2 regions of the Promicromonospora sp. Populi genome follow, and region 2 is predicted to be linked to the other one. Evidence: riboswitches for the same ligand, from Rfam matches in the RefSeq annotation. Region 2 holds a riboswitch; the other holds the start of a gene.

Region 1 (5,600 bases), 1.7 Mb from region 2:
GTCGAGGTCGGCACCGAGCCGGCGACCGCCGACGTCGCCGCTCCGGTGGCACCCGAGTGCACGGCTCCCGGTTACGCCCTGACCGGCGCGGGCGCAGGCACCGAGGAGTTCGAGTCCGGCGCCGTGCCCGAGGGCTGGACCGTCGAGGACCTGGCCGGCACCGAGCAGGTCTGGACCTTCGACGACCGGTTCGAGTACGGCAACATGACCGGTGGCGAGGGCCTGTTCGCCGAGGTGAACAGTGACGCCTACGGCCCTGACGGGTCGCAGGACACCACCCTCACGGCACCGGCCTACGACCTGAGCGACGTCGACGCGCCGCTCCTGACGTTCGATCAGGCGTACTCGTCGGGCGGCGACTTCGCCGACGTCGACCTCAGCCTGGACGGTGGCGAGACCTGGGAGACCGTGCTGCACCAGACCGCCGACGCGAACGGGCGCGTGCTCGTCGGGCTCCCGGGCGCGGGCGGTCAGTCCGACGTGCGGGTCCGGTTCCACTACGGCGACGCCGCGTGGTCCTTCTGGTGGCAGGTCGACAACGTGTCGATCGGGGAGTGCACCCCGGTCGACGGCGGCCTCGTTGCCGGGTTCGTCCGGGACCTCAACACCGGTGACGGCGTGAACGGCGCCACGGTGTCGGCCGGCGAGGAGCAGAGCACCAAGTCCTTGGACCCGGAGAACCCGGGCGTGGGCGCCGGGTACTACTCGCTGTTCTCGGCGCAGGTCGGTGCGCAGCAGATCGGTTATGCGGCCAAGGACTACAAGGCCAAGCAGGCAAAGGTGAAGGTCGTCGCCGACGCCGTCGTCCGAAAGGACGTGAAGCTCGCTGCCCCGCTCCTGACCGTCACTCCGAGCGAGATCAAGCGCACGGTGAAGCTGGGCGGCAGCAAGTCCGGCAGCTTCACCGTGAAGAACGAGGGCACCGCGCCCGCGAACGTCGAGGTGGCTCCGACGTCGTCCGACTTCGAGATCCTCGGGACCTCGGGCGGCAGCAGCGTCATCAAGGGCGCCACGGGCGAGGTGACCGAGGTGAGCACGGCCCCGTCCTCGGGCAAGCTGGGCAGGGCGAGCTCCGCCGCGCAGGCCGACGACGGCTTCGGCCGGAACGGCAAGAAGCCAGGGAAGACGGTGACGCCGTCGGCGCCGCCGTCGCTCCTGGCGGACGGGACCACCATCACCCACTCGTCGTCGCAGGACGTCGTTGCGGTCAACTCGGCGGCCTGCCTGGCCGGCGAGACGAAGGTGCTGCGGACGTTCACGCTGGAGGACTTCGACATCCAGGGTGAGTTCGCCGTGACCAACGTGTCCTTCGGGGTGGAGATCGCCGGGGCGGACACGCCTGTGACGGTCAACCTGTACGAGCTCGACGGGGACTTCCTGTACGAGAACATGACGCTGCTCGGCTCGTCCGAAGCGACCCTGGAGGAGCAGGAGCTCACGATGGTCGACGTGCCGGTCACCGGCACCGCGACCGGCACGCTCGTGGTCGAGGTCGTCAGCCCCGCCGGGTTCTTCATCGGCTCCAACGCCGAGCCGGAGACCGCGCCGTCGTACATCGCCTCGTCGGAGTGCAACACGCCCGAGCCGACTCCCGTCGCGGAGCTCGGCTTCCCGGACATGCACGTGGTGATGAACGTGACCGGTGAGTCCACGGTCGACGTGCCGTGGCTCGACGTCCAGCCGCCGTCCTTCACGCTCGCTCCCGGAGCGTCCGCGAAGGTGTTCGTCGACATGGACAGCAGCCGGGTCGACCAGCCGGGCACGTACACCGCGGGAGTGGTGGCCAACGGCAGCACGCCGTACGCCGAGCCCCGCGTGGACGTGTCGCTGACGGTGACGCCGCCCGCCAACTGGGGCAAGATCGCCGGCACCGTCACTGGGGCCACCTGCGAGGACGAGACCGTGCCGCTGGAGGGCGCGTTCGTGGTCATCGACGGGTCCGAGTACGACGTCACGCTCGTGACCGGGCCGGACGGCGGCTATGCCCGCTGGATGGGGATCTCCAACAACCGGCTGACGCTGCTCAGCTCGGCGACGGGGTACCCGCCGGAGTCGAAGCAGGCACGCATCATCAAGGGTCAGACGGTGGTGCACAACTTCGAGCTGAACGAGTTCTGCGGGTAGTACCGCCCGCGAGGGCCGGCTAGCTCAGGCCCCCGCACTCCCGACGACCCGCCGTCGCAGCTCAACAGCTGCGGCGCGCGGGTCGTCGGCCTGTGTGATGGCCCGTACGACGACGATGCGCCGCGCCCCGGCGTCGAGCACCCGGTCGAGGCGATCGGTGTCGATCCCGCCGATCGCGAACCACGGCGTGACCGGCCGGCGGGCGGCGACGTCGCGCAAGAGGTCCAGGCCGACGGCGGGGCGGCCGGGCTTGGTGGGGGTGCTCCACAGCGGGCCCACGCAGAAGTAGTCGACACGCGGGTCGGCATCCGCGGCCAAGGCCTCGTCCAGGGCGTGCGTGGACCGGCCCAGCACGGGGCCGTCGCCCAGCAGCTGCCGCACCGCGCCCGGCGGCAGGTCGTCCTGGCCCATGTGCACCACGGGCGCCCCGGTCAGCTGTGCGATGTCGGCCCGGTCGTTGACCGCCCGCAGCGCACCGTGCTCGGCGGCCACCCGCTCCACGACGGCCTGCAGCGCGACCTCGCGGGCGGCGTCCAGGGTCTTGTCCCGCAGCTGGACCACGTCGACGCCGCCGTCGAGCGCCGCGTGCAGGAACGGCTCGAGGTCGCCCGTGGCCTCGCGGGCGTCGGTGCAGAGGTAGAGGCGGGCGTCGGCCAGCCGGGTCCGTGGATCCACGCGCGTGAGTCTAGGCACGCGAACGGGTGCCGGATGAGGGTTATGGTTGCCACCGTGCACGGGAGCCCCGCACGGGGCTGAGAGGGCGCAGGGCGCCGACCGTCGAACCTGATCTGGGTAATGCCAGCGAAGGGAGCTTCAGCCTTGACCAGCCATGCCTGCGACGTGCTCGTAGTCGGCGGGGGAATCATCGGCCTGACGGCGGCCTGGCGCGCGCTCGCGGCCGGCGCCACCGTCACCGTGCTGGACCCCGCGCCCGGCGACGGCGCCACACGCGCCGCGGCGGGCATGCTCGCCCCAGTCATGGAGGCGGGCTTCGGGCAGAGCGGCCTGACCCGGCTCGGGACCGAGTCGCTCGCGCTGTGGCCGCGGTTCGCCCGGTCGCTCGAACAGGCGGCGGGCCTGCCGCCCGGCGCGATCGGCCTCGACCGCACGGGCACGCTTGCCCTCGCCTACGACGGCGACGACCTGGCCGAGCTGCGCCGGATGCTCGCCCTGCACCGGGAGTGGGGCCTGGGCTCGGTGGAGATCTCGCCCGACGACGCTCGCTTACGCGAGCCCGCCGTCGGCCCGCGCGTGGCGGGCGCCGCCTGGGTGCCCGGGGACCATCAGGCCGACCCGCGGGCAGTCCACGCCGCGTTGTCCGCGGTGGTCGACGCCGCACCCGCCGCGCGGCTGGTGCGCCGGGCCGCAACCGCGCTGACCTGGGTGGACGGCGCCGTCGTCGGAGTTTCGGACGACGCGGGGGAGCGGCACGCGGCCGGGACCGTCGTCCTGGCCGCCGGGTTCAGCAGCGGCGAGCTGTTCCCTGGTGCGCCCACCCGGGCGGTGCCCGGCACAACCCTGCGTCTGGACGTCGGCCCAGAGCTGACCTCCGGGCTTGTGGTGCGCGGCACCGTGCAGGGCCGCCCCGTCTACGTGGTGCCGAGGCGGCAACGGGCCGACGGGCGGCGCGAGGTAGTGGTGGGCGCGACCTCCGACGAGCGCGACGACGACCGCCTGACCCGGTACGCCGACGTCTTCACGCTGCTGCGCGACGCCCGCGCCCTGCTGCCCGCCCTCGACGACGCGGTATTCGTCGAGGCCACCACCCGGTCCCGGCCCGGCACCCCCGACAACGCGCCGCTGCTCGGCTGGGCTGCCGACGGCCTGCTGCTGGCCACCGGCCACCACCGCAACGGTGTGCTGCTCGCCCCGCTGACCGCCGCCGTCGTCGACCACCTGCTCGGTGGGGCGCCGGGCGCGGCCGTGCCAGGCGCGGCCCTCGAAGCCGCCGTCCTGCTTGCTGACCCGCACCGATTCGCCCGCACCACCCAGGGAGTCGCCAGATGACAACCGCCGAAACCACGCTCGTCAACGGCGAGCCCCACCCGCTGGACGGCCCGCTCCCCGTCACCGACCTGGTCGCCCGGCTCCTGCCCGGCCTGGTGGTCGACGGCGCCCCGCGGGGTGTCGCCGTCGCCATCAACGACGCGGTGCTGCCCCGCAGCGCCTGGGCAAGCACGACCGTGCGGCCCGGCGACCGCGTCGAGGTAGTCACCGCGGTACAGGGAGGCTGAGCATGACCATCGAACAGCACACCGCCGCCATCGAGGCCCCGCTGACGATCGCCGGCACGCCGCTGCGCTCGCGGCTGATCATGGGCACCGGCGGAGCGGCCAGCCTGCTCGCGCTGGAGGACGCGCTCGTCGCGTCGGGCACGGAGCTGACCACCGTCGCGATGCGGCGTGTGTCGAGGCCACGGCCCTCTGCGGACCCGGACCGGGCCGGCGACCCGTCGGTGTGGGGGCTGCTCGCGCGCCTCGGAATCCGGGCGCTGCCCAATACCGCCGGCTGCTTCGCCGTGCGCGAGGCGGTGCTCACCGCGCAGCTCGCCCGCGAGGCCTGCGAGACGAGCTGGGTCAAGCTCGAGGTCATCGCCGACGACGTCACGCTGCTGCCCGACCCGATCGCCCTGGTCGAGGCCGCGAAGATCCTGGTCGACGACGGTTTCACCGTGCTGCCCTACACGAACGACGACCCGATCACTGCCCGACGGCTGCAGGACGTCGGCTGCGCGGCCGTCATGCCGCTGGGCTCGCCGATCGGCTCCGGGCTCGGCATCAACAACCCGCGCAACATCGAGGCGATCGCCGCCGCGGCGTCGGTGCCGGTGATCCTCGACGCGGGCATCGGCACCGCGTCCGACGCGGCGCTGGCGATGGAGCTCGGCTGCGACGGCGTGCTGCTCGCCACTGCCGTGACGCGCGCCGCGGACCCCGTGCGCATGGCCCGCGCCATGCGGCTCGCGGTCGAGGCGGGGTACGACGCCGCGCACGCCGGGCGGGCACCCAGGCGCGAGCGCGCGCTGGCGTCGTCGCCCCTGGACGGGCGGGCAGGCGTCGGTAACAACCTGGACCTGGCGCTGTGACCGCCGGAGTGATCGCCGGTGTGGCTGCCGGTGTGGCTGCCGGTGTGGCCGCTGGTGTGGCAGCCAGGACGCCGCTGGTCGAGCCGGGGCGGGAGCTCGCGCGGGACGAGCTGGCCCGCTATGCGCGGCACCTCGTGCTGCCCGGCATCGGGCTCGACGGGCAGCGCCGGCTCGCGGCCGCGCGAGTGCTCGTCGTCGGCGCGGGCGGGCTGGGCAGCCCGGCCCTGCTCTACCTCGCCGCCGCGGGCGTCGGCACCCTGGGCATCGTGGACGACGACGTCGTCGAAGCCGCCAACCTGCAGCGTCAGGTCATCCACGGCGTCTCCGACCTGGGCGCGCCGAAGACGGCGTCGGCCCGGGCAACGATCGCCGAGGTCAACCCGCACGTCGA
Region 2 (5,600 bases):
GCGGACGCAACCCTGACCGCACAGGTGCAGTACGCGATCGAGGAGGGCTACGACTACGCGTTCGCCGAGATCTCCACGGACGGCGGTTCCACCTGGACCGCCCTGCCGAACAACCTCTCCACGGACGACGACCCGAACGGCACCAACCCGGGCGGCGGCATCACCGGCACCTCGGCGGGCGCCTGGGTCGAGCTGTCGGCCGACCTCTCGGCGTACGCCGGTGACACGGCGTCGGTCCGGTTCCGCTACTCGAGCGACGGCGGCGCGAACGAGAAGGGTCTGCTGGTTGACGACGTCGCCGTGGGCGACGCCCTGAGCGAGGACTTCGAGGACTTCGCCGACTGGACCACCGACGGCTTCCTGACGGTCGGCGCAGACGGCACCTACGAGGTCAACTACACGCACTACTACGTGGCCGAGAACCGCGTGTACGGCGGGTACGACCAGACGCTCAAGACCGGGCCGTACAACTTCGGCTGGTCCTTCACCTCGCCCGATCAGGTCGAGCACTACGCCTACCAGGACGGCCTGCTGATCTGGTACGTGAACAGCCTCTACGGCGACAACAACACGTCGCAGCACGAAGGTGGCGGCGAGGCCCTGCCGGTCGACGCGCGTCCCCAGATTCTGACGTGGTCGGACGGCACCCTCGCCCGCAACCGGATCCAGTCCTTCGACGCCACGTTCGGGCTGCAGAAGACGGACACGCTGTCGCTGCACCGCCAGGTGTCCGCGACCTCCCTGACCACCCTGGTCCTGGGTAAGCAGCGGCAGGTGTCGACGTTCGACGACACCAACCCGGAGGCGTACTGGAACCCGGACAACCCGCGACACTCCGTGAAGGTCGGCGGCACCGGCACCACCATCAAGGTGGTGTCGCAGGACACCCGCAACGGGCACATGACCATCCAGGTCAACGGACCCGTCAGCTGACCTGGTCAGCTGACATCCGAAGTACGTAGGTCTGCTGGGGGCATGGACTCAAGGTCCATGCCCCCAGCAGTGTCTGACCCCCTGGTTCAACCCTGGCGAGATGCAGCACTACGCTCGAAGGCATGACGACACACCTGCGCTGGGGCATCCTCGCGGCCGGCGGCATCGCCGCAGCCTTCGTTTCGGACCTCAACGACAACGGCTTCACCGTGCAGGCGGTGGGGTCCCGGTCCCTGGAGAAGGCACGGGAGTTCGCCGACCGCCTCGGCATCCCGACGGCGCACGGCTCCTACGAGAACCTCGTGAACGACCCCGAGGTCGACATCGTCTACATCGCCACGCCGCACCCGATGCACGCCGAGGCTGCGAAGCTCGCGCTGGAGGCTGGCAAGCACGTGCTGATCGAGAAGCCCTTCACGCTGAACGCCGCCGAGGCGCGCGAGGTCATGGACCTCGCCGAGGCCCGAGGGCTCGTCGCGCTCGAAGCGATGTGGACCCGGTTCCTGCCGCACATGGCGCGCGTCCGGGAGATCATCGCGTCCGGTGCGATCGGCGAGGTGCGGACCCTGATGGTGGACCACACGCAGGACCTGCCCGACGACCCGGAGCACCGCATCAATAACTTGGCCCTGGGCGGCGGCTCGTTGCTCGACCTGGGCATCTACCCGGTCTCGTTCGCCTGGGACCTGTTCGGCGAGCCGCTCACGATCCAGTCGCACGCGACCTTCAAGGAGACCGGCGCGGACGCCACCATCGCCACGATCTTCGGGTACGACGGCGCACGGGTCGCCACGACGATCTCGGCGTCGGACACCAAGGGACCCAACCGCGCGACGATCCTCGGAACCGAGGGCCGCATCGAGATCGACGCCGTCTGGTACAGCCCGACGCTCGTGCACGTGTACAACTCCGAAGGCGCTGAGATCGAGACCTTCGACGGCGCTGTACCGAGCCGGGGCATGCAGTTCCAGGCCGCCGAGGCGGAGCGCCTGGTCGCGGCGGGCGAGCTGGACAGCCCCCTGCTCCCGCGCGCGGAGACGATAGCGATCATGACGACGCTGGACACCATCCGCACCCAGATAGACCTCAAGTACCCGGGTGAATGACCCCCACCCTTTCGAGCCCTAAGTTTCTCCGCTCTGAGACGCCTCAAGGCGAAGAAACCTAGGGCTCGAAGGTGAGCAGGCTTCCGAACCTGCCGTGCGAAGAGGTACCGTACCTCCGCCAACGCGGGGAGCTCGGGTAGCCGGGCTGAGAGGATGGCCTGGGCCTTGTGCCGACGCCGTCGACCCGATCACTTGAACTGGGTAATGCCAGCGGAAGGACGTGCCTGACGGCACGGGCGTTCGGTCGAGGCCGTCCCCGGCGGGGACGTGGTCGCGCGCCCCCCCGTCGGAACCGGCGACCTCTGGCCTGCCCGTGGAGGTCGCACATGCTCGCCGAGATCCAGGTCTCTCCCCGTCCCAGCGGTACACCCGACGCGAAGTACGCGTACGTGGACGCCGCAATCGCCGTCATCCAGGCCTCCGGCCTCACCTACGAGGTGGGCGCCATGGGGACGTTCGTCCAGGGCAGCCCCGACGAGGTGTGGGCGCTGCTGCGCGCCGTCCACGAGGCGACGCTCGGCGCGGGCGCGGACGGCGTCCAGTCCAACATCAAGGTCAGCGAGGCCGCCGCCGACGCCGGTCCCACCATCGCGGACCTCATCACCAAGTTCCGGGCGTGAGCCAGGGCGCCCAGGGCGCTCGGGGCCTTCGGTGGCGGCGGGCCGGGCGCGTAGTCCCCCCGCTCGTCACCGTCGTCGTGCTGCTCACGGTCTGGGAGGGGTGGGTGCGCCTCGCGGACGTGCCCGAGTTCGTGCTGCCCGCGCCGTCGCAGGTGGCGCGCACCGCCGTCGAGGTGGCGCCCCTGCTCGGCCCGCACGTGGTCACGACGCTCACCGAAGCCGTGGCCGGGCTCGCCCTCGGCACGGTGGCGGGCCTGGTGCTGAGCATCCTGGTCACGGCCTCGCGAGTGACCGGCGACGCCGTCTACCCCCTGGTTGTGCTCACGCAGACGGTGCCGGTGGTGGTGCTCGCGCCGCTGATGATCCTGTGGGCGGGCTTCGGCCTGCTGCCCAAGGTGGTCCTCGTGGCGCTCACCGTCTTCTTTCCCGTGCTCGTCTCGGCGGTGGGCGCCATGCGCGCCGTCGACGCCGAGCACTCCGACATGGTCGCCGGCCTGGGCGGCACACGCCTGGACCAGTTCCTGCTGGTCCGGCTGCCGGCGTCGATCCCGGGCGCGCTCGCGGGGCTGCGGGTCGCCGCGACCTACGCCGTGGGCGCGGCAGTGGTGGCTGAGTACCTCGCCGGGCAGTCCGGGCTCGGTGTGTTCGTCCAGCGGTCCCGCAAGGCGTACGCCGTGGACCAGATCTTTGTGGGCGTCGTCCTGATCGCCCTCCTGTCCGGCCTGTTCTTCGCCCTCGTCGCAGCGCTCACGCGTGTCGCGACGCCGTGGCAGAGAGGAAAATCATGAAGCACTCCCAGTCCCTCGGTGCACGGGACTTCCGTACGCGGTCCCTCCTTGTGCGCACGACGGCGCTCGCTGCGGTTGTGCCAGTGGCCCTCACCGGGTGCGGCACCGGCTCGGGAGGCCAGGGCGGTGATGCGGCGTCCGACGCCGGTCTGCGCGAGGTCACCGTCGTGCTCGACTGGACGCCCAACACCAACCACTCCGGCCTCTACCTCGCCCAGGCCGAGGGCTGGTTCGCGGACGAGGGCTTCGACGTCAATATCGTCGAGCCCGGCGAGACGTCCGGGCTGCAGCTCGTCGCGGCCGGGCAGGCCGACTTTGCGTACTCCGTCGCGGAGGGCCTGGTCCCGGCGCGGGCCGCTGGGGCCGACGTCGTCTCCGTGGCCACCGTGATCGAGCACAACACGTCGTCCTTGATCAGCCTGTCCGACGACGGCATCACCCGCCCCCGTGACCTCGAGGGCAAGCGGTACGGCTCCTACGAGTCCGACCTCGAGAAGGCCCTGATCAGCAAGCTTGTCGAGTGCGACGGCGGCGACCCCGCGCAGGTCGAGTTCACGCCGCTGGTCAGCGACGACTTCCGCATCGGCTTGACCGAGGACCAGTTCGACACCGCCTGGGTGTTCGACGCCTGGGACACGATCCGGCTGGGCGAGGTCGACGGGCTCGACGTCGACACGATCGCATTCCGCGACCACTTCGACTGCGTGCCCGACTGGTACACGCCGCTCGTGGCGACGTCCCGGGCGCTGCTGGACGAGGACCCGGACGTCGCGCGCGGGTTCCTGGCCGCGCTGTCGCGCGGGTACGAGGAGGCCGCAGCCGATCCCGACCGGGCGGCGGAGGTGCTGCTGGAGGCCGCGCCAGAGCTCGACCCGGAGCTGGTCTCGGCGAGCGCGGAGTGGCTGGGGCCGCAGTATGCGTCGGGTGACTGGGGTACGCAGCGGGCCGAGGTCTGGGACGGGTTCGTCGCTTTCCTCGAGGAGGAGGGCCTGACCGAGCCCGGCTTCGACACGGACGCCGCGTGGACCGACCAGTACCTTCCAGGCGCGGACGCGCAGGACTCTGCCGAGCCAGGCGAGAGCCAGCCGTGAGTGTGCTTGAGGCGCGGGGGCTCGGCGTCCGGTTCGGCGACGTCGCGGCGCTGGACGGGGTTGATCTCACGGTTGAGGACGGCGAGTTTGTCGCCGTCGTCGGACCGTCGGGGTGCGGCAAGTCGACGCTGCTGCGCGCGCTCGGCGGCCTGCTGCCGCCGGGCGCGGCGGTCTCTGGTTCGCTCGCGCTGCCTACGCTGCCCGACGACGGGGCCGCACCCGGGGGCGCCGCGACGTCCCGTGGCGGAGCCGAGCGAGGTGCCGGCGGCAGACCCGCCACCGCCTGGATGCCGCAGCGGGACGGCCTGCTGCCGTGGCGCCGGGCGTGGTCGAACGCGCTGCTCGGCGCCCGGATCGCCCGGATACCCCGGGCCGATGCCGAGGCGCGCGCCGCCGAGCTGTTCGAGACGTTCGGGCTGGCGGGCTTCGAGCGGGCCTGGCCGCACGAGCTGTCGGGCGGGATGCGGCAGCGGCTCGCGCTCCTGCGCACCTGCCTGGCGGGGCGCCCGGTGCTGCTGCTCGACGAGCCGTTCGGTGCGCTGGACCCGATCACGCGGCGGCGGATGAACGAGTGGCTGGCGGGCGTGGGGCTCGCGGGCGCCGGCGCGGGCCCGGCGGGCGGGCCCGGAGTGGGCGCGGCTCCCGCCGTCGGGCAGCGAACGGTAGTGCTGGTGACGCACGACGTCGACGAGGCCCTAGCCCTGGCGGACCGGATCATCGTCCTGAGCGCCCGCCCGGGCCGAGTCGTCCTGGACGCCGCGGCCCCCAGCCGGGAGAAAGTCCTGGCGACCCTGGAGTACTGACCAGGGCGCCCACAACCAAAGGTCAGTCCAGGGGGTGCAGGATTCGGTCCAGGAAGCGGCGGGTGCGCTCCTCCGCCGGGTCGCTGAAGATCTGCGCGGGGGCGCCGCGCTCGACCACCACGCCGCCGTCGAGGAACAGCACCTCGGTCGCGACCTGGCGCGCGAACTGCAGCTCGTGGGTCACCACGACCATGGTCCAGCCCTCGTCCGCGAGCTCCTTCATGACGGTCAGCACCTCGCCCACGAGCTCGGGGTCGAG

What was found. Region 2 has a riboswitch for thiamine pyrophosphate ahead of AB1046_RS15905 (MTH1187 family thiamine-binding protein). Riboswitches for the same ligand answer to the same signal wherever they lie in the genome.
Region 1: linked by a shared signal. The riboswitch ahead of thiO (glycine oxidase ThiO) and the one ahead of AB1046_RS15905 (MTH1187 family thiamine-binding protein) in region 2 are both predicted to bind thiamine pyrophosphate.

What each region holds. Positions count from the first base shown of each region.
Region 1 covers NZ_CP163528.1:5,172,741-5,178,340, forward strand. Annotated here, with positions in the region: gene AB1046_RS23485 (S8 family serine peptidase) at 1-2,124, shown strand, start outside; gene thiE (thiamine phosphate synthase) at 2,149-2,799, opposite strand; TPP riboswitch at 2,848-2,951, shown strand; gene thiO (glycine oxidase ThiO) at 2,944-4,131, shown strand; gene thiS (sulfur carrier protein ThiS) at 4,128-4,358, shown strand; gene AB1046_RS23505 (thiazole synthase) at 4,361-5,209, shown strand; gene AB1046_RS23510 (ThiF family adenylyltransferase) at 5,266-5,600, shown strand, end outside.
Region 2 covers NZ_CP163528.1:3,497,487-3,503,086, reverse strand. Annotated here, with positions in the region: gene AB1046_RS15915 (immune inhibitor A domain-containing protein) at 1-933, shown strand, start outside; gene AB1046_RS15910 (Gfo/Idh/MocA family protein) at 1,056-2,039, shown strand; TPP riboswitch at 2,154-2,275, shown strand; gene AB1046_RS15905 (MTH1187 family thiamine-binding protein) at 2,366-2,659, shown strand; gene AB1046_RS15900 (ABC transporter permease) at 2,656-3,447, shown strand; gene AB1046_RS15895 (ABC transporter substrate-binding protein) at 3,444-4,538, shown strand; gene AB1046_RS15890 (ABC transporter ATP-binding protein) at 4,535-5,341, shown strand; gene AB1046_RS15885 (amino acid ABC transporter ATP-binding protein) at 5,364-5,600, opposite strand, start outside.